DNA from 2 places in the Lysinibacillus sp. NPDC095746 genome. Region 2 is predicted to be linked to the other one. Evidence: riboswitches for the same ligand, from Rfam matches in the RefSeq annotation. Region 2 holds a riboswitch; the other holds the start of a gene.
The links. Region 2 has a riboswitch for cyclic di-GMP ahead of ACIQ7N_RS02300 (amidase). Riboswitches for the same ligand answer to the same signal wherever they lie in the genome.

Region 1: linked by a shared signal. The riboswitch ahead of ACIQ7N_RS13845 (methyl-accepting chemotaxis protein) and the one ahead of ACIQ7N_RS02300 (amidase) in region 2 are both predicted to bind cyclic di-GMP.

What each region holds. Positions count from the first base shown of each region.
Region 1 covers NZ_JBIWGL010000017.1:41,300-43,508, reverse strand. The annotation lists gene ACIQ7N_RS13845 (methyl-accepting chemotaxis protein) at 1-899, opposite strand, end outside; cyclic di-GMP riboswitch class I at 1,008-1,093, opposite strand; gene ACIQ7N_RS13840 (hypothetical protein) at 1,307-1,501, opposite strand; gene ACIQ7N_RS13835 (YehS family protein) at 1,766-2,209, opposite strand, start outside.
Region 2 covers NZ_JBIWGL010000002.1:79,568-81,776, forward strand. The annotation lists gene nspC (carboxynorspermidine decarboxylase) at 1-261, shown strand, start outside; gene ACIQ7N_RS02300 (amidase) at 304-1,191, opposite strand; cyclic di-GMP riboswitch class I at 1,235-1,323, opposite strand; gene ACIQ7N_RS02305 (chemotaxis protein CheW) at 1,625-2,113, opposite strand; gene ACIQ7N_RS02310 (M20/M25/M40 family metallo-hydrolase) at 2,139-2,209, opposite strand, start outside.

The sequences.
Region 1 (2,209 bases), on a different contig from region 2:
ATTGTTGAGCTGTTATATGTTTCTGCTGCATTAATAGTTAGCTGATTAGCAGCTGAAGAAACGTTGTCAGATGTATTTCTAATATTTAAAATAATATGTTGTAAATTGGAAACCATCGTTTGAATAGATTTAGATAAATTTCCGATTTCGTCCTTCGTTATTTCTAAATCTACATTTATTAATTGTCCATTCGCTACTTGATTTGCAGCGTTCACTACTTTCTTAAGTGGTTTTAATAGACGATCAATAATTATGTAGAGTAAAACTAATAGAAGTAAAATTCCAATAACAGCTAGAACGATTTGTTTTATGACACTTGTTTTAATGATTGTATTTATGTAGTCCGCAGAATAATCAATACCTAATAAAGCAATGAGCTTGCCATTGTCATCATTAATAGGGGTAAACACAGTTCGCCATGAACCATAAGGATCTTCGAAAATATCAGTTACAGCAGTGCTATTATTTTTAATTGCCAATTTAGCCGTTTTTACATGTTCATCTGCTAAATCAGTAAAGATTTCACCCGCTTCATAGACCTCGTTCAAATTAGATGTATAGCCGATCGGGTTAACGCCATCTGCGTCCTTCACATCCCAAATATAGCTCCAACTCATAATACCTTGTTCTTCTTGAATCTTATCGAGTTGCTTTTGAATTTTTTTAAATTTAGCATTCGTCTCTCCCTTTTCAGTCAATAAATCTTTAACATCATTCCTATCAAGATTCATAGCTGTCAATAAACCAACACTTTTCAACTCTTGCTCTAAATCAACAGACATTCGATTGTTTAATTCTCTAATACTTTGTGTAGTAATAATAGCAATTAGAAGCAAAACAATAATAGAAACCGTTAGTAAAAGTTTGCTTTTTAATGAAACATTTTTAAACAACTTCATGATTATTACTTCCTCCTTGATCGTATTTTGGGCAAAAAAAATAACCTATTTCAAAAGAAATAGGCATCAAAGAATATGACTAGCTATAGATGTACTTAACTAGTACTCCTTTGCAGCTCAGCCATCATAGTATTCATTACCTTAGACCTGTAGCTTTGCGTCTCTACCTTTCAGCAGATTTGCCCATCTTTTTCCTCCTCAAATTAACACAATGGGTAAAAGTAGTCAATGTAACTAGATAAAAAAACACATAATATTTACTATTTTACCAATTCAATAAAATGAATAATATTACACAATTTTCTCGGCACATCCACAATTCTCTTCAGGGAAATAAAAAACAGCTACAACGCAAAATTGTAGCTGCTACTATAATTTTTAAATAATCAATTACCCCTAAATGATTATTATTTTAGTGTCATGTATAAAACCGACGGTATAAATGCTAAAGCAAACATGCAGGAATACCACATAGATGTACGGCGTAATGAAAAACGAACTTGTTTCTTTTCTGCATAAAAAATGTCTAACATTACTGAAGCAACAACAAGCGGAATCGTAACACATGCGAAAGCAACTAATAAAATGTTTAATCCAAACATAAAAGCACCCCTCTGTTCGTGAACATTTATTTTTCCTCTTTGTGACAACTTTATGTATTTTTAGTGTACACAATTCCGTCACAAATTGTCAACTATATCCAACTAAGAAAAATGCGCTTTTTGCAGAATATTTTTATCACAACGAGTATTTTTACGTAAAATTTTTCACAAAAAACAACTGCAAAATTGCAGTTGCTTTGTTAATCATTAATCTATTAGTTTTTCTTTAAAATTCATACTTGACAATCCACAGTGAATGTTATTTTAATTTCTATACTTATCTGTCAGCCCTCTTAAAAAATTTCTCACAAAGCGATCGCCACATTCTTTATAGTTACGATGACTTGGATTTCTTAAAATAGCACCTAATTCGCCTTTCGAAACGCTAACGCCTCCATCATATAAAATATCGAGCATCTCCTCACTCGTTAAGGCTAACGCAATCTTCACTTTCTTTAATAGCATATTATTAGGGCTTTCTTTTCCTGAAACAGGTAGTGGTCCTTCTGCTTGACCTGGCTTAGGCTTTTGCGGACCTCGTTTAAATGTAATAAATCCATTTAAAAAAGCCTCTAACATTTTATTATTACATTTAATGTATTCTTCTGGTGCTTCTTCCTCATCATAAACTTTAATGAGCATGTTCAATACTTCTTCTTTCGTATAGTCCATGCCACCTAGCTGAAAAATTTTAACCATATCTGTATT
Region 2 (2,209 bases):
CAACCAAATGAGCTAGCTTACACATATCGTCTAGGCGGGCTTACTTGTCTGGCTGGTGATGTAATTGGTGATTATTCATTTGAACAGCCTTTACAACCAGGCGATCGTCTAGTATTTACAGATATGGCACATTACTCAATGGTGAAAAATCATATGTTTAATGGCGTAAATCTTCCATCAATCGTTTCTTATAACGATGAAGAATGCATTAAAGTCATTCGTGAATTTAAATTCGAAGACTATAGCGGCCGACTTTCATAAGGCAAAGAAAATCCTCTCCAACTTAATGCTGGAGAGGATTTTTTACGGCTGCATATTCATCCAACTATCAACATGATGAATGGCAAAACCATTATAACTTTTTTTATTGGCATAATGTTGATGAACTTGTGCTAACTGTTTGTTCATATAGGCTTCTCCATCATCATAGAAGGTAATATTATTCCCTTCATCAGTGGCTCCTGTTTCCACACCAATAACAATCGACTTTTTTACTTTTTTTGCATAATTAATTTCATGTTCAACGATATTAATAATGTCTATAGCAGCATCTCGATAAGCCATTATTGAAACACTTTCTACTTGGTCAATTACCCAGTCAGCTAATAAACCATTACCGAATTGGTTTTTGTAAGTAATTTCATCAAACCAAAATGGCATATCAACTTCCAATGGCAATAGTAATCGGTCGGTATCCCCTTGCGCTCTAGTAACAAGCGCTTGATAGGATTCAATCGTTTTCGCTTGGTTCGAGCTCCAGCCACTATTTAAATAGGGCTCTACATCAAGATGAACGCCAGAAAATTGCTCTGTTGCTGCTGCATTTTCATTATATGTTTGTAACCAATCAAATAGCTGATCCTGCATTTTAAAGCCCTCTGCTGAAACCCAACTTGCAGAACCATCTAACGCATATACTTTTATCCCTTTTGCCGTTGCTTTATCGATAAAACTTTTGTAATAATTACTTGCTATATCACTATTAATTTGTAAATATAATTTATTAACTTGTTTGCTTTCTAAAAATGAAAGTACTCCTGATTCACCTTCAACAATCTTTGTCGTGTCCCATAACCAAGTAGCCCTATCCTGCATGGCCATTGCGTCTACCTTTCCCATTGTTAATCCTAGCGTGCTTACAATTGCTACAATAAAAACAATGATTGCTTTTGATAGTGAATGACTTCCCATATATTACATCTCCATTCTATTGGCCGAGGCTCATAGAACAGAACCTGGCAACCTGACAATCATGCACTAAAATAGTGTTTAGACTCATGGCTTTGCGTCCTTCCCTTTCGGTGAAGTTTGCCTTTTACAGTAGTTTTCTTACCATACATAATACGATGTTAGTATGGATATGTCAGTAGGTAAATCGCATAATTCTATTGATAACTTTCAAATATGTACATATGAACACAGGTTATTTTTACTATATTAGAAATAAGTAATTTATGTTACTAACTTGTAGCGATTGAAAAATCGTGGATAGAAGAGCTAGTCAGAACGAAAATCAACGACACGTTTTGGTGATAAGCTTAATATTCGGCAAAAAGAAAGACAGAATCACATATATGTAATTCTGTCCCCAATATTAACTATGAAATATTAATCATACAAAAACTTATGCCTCTACGTTTTCTTTTTCATTTTCAAGCATTTTGTGTAAATAATTTATTATTTCACGTATACCTTCTAATGAATTCACAAGTATCTTCGGGTCAACGTAGGTGATCATACGATTTTCAAGATTAGCCACAGCTGTAAAATAGCGTGTTTTAGAATAATTAACAAGTCCCATTTGCTTTAATACCGACTCATCAAAATCAAGAATTTCACGAGCTTCTGTAACAAGTAATCCATAATTTACAACATCCGTGTTCAATACTATAATTCGTGCTGTTGTAGCATTAGAAGAACGATTATAAAGAATACGCTCAAAATCAAGCACAGGGACAAGCTCGCCACGAATTCTTGTGAAGCCTAGAAGATAATTAGGCAAGTGAGGAATCGGTGTTACTTGCTCTAACTTTTCAATCGAAATCGCTTGTTCCACGGGTACTGCGTATTCCTCTGTACCACAAGCAAAAACTACTGCCTTTACACTTTCCATGCGGTCACATCCTCGATTTTTGTAGTTATTTTTTCGCAGACTCTTTAATGATTTCAACAAGTAAATCCGCTAATTTTTCTAATTCTTCGACTGGGA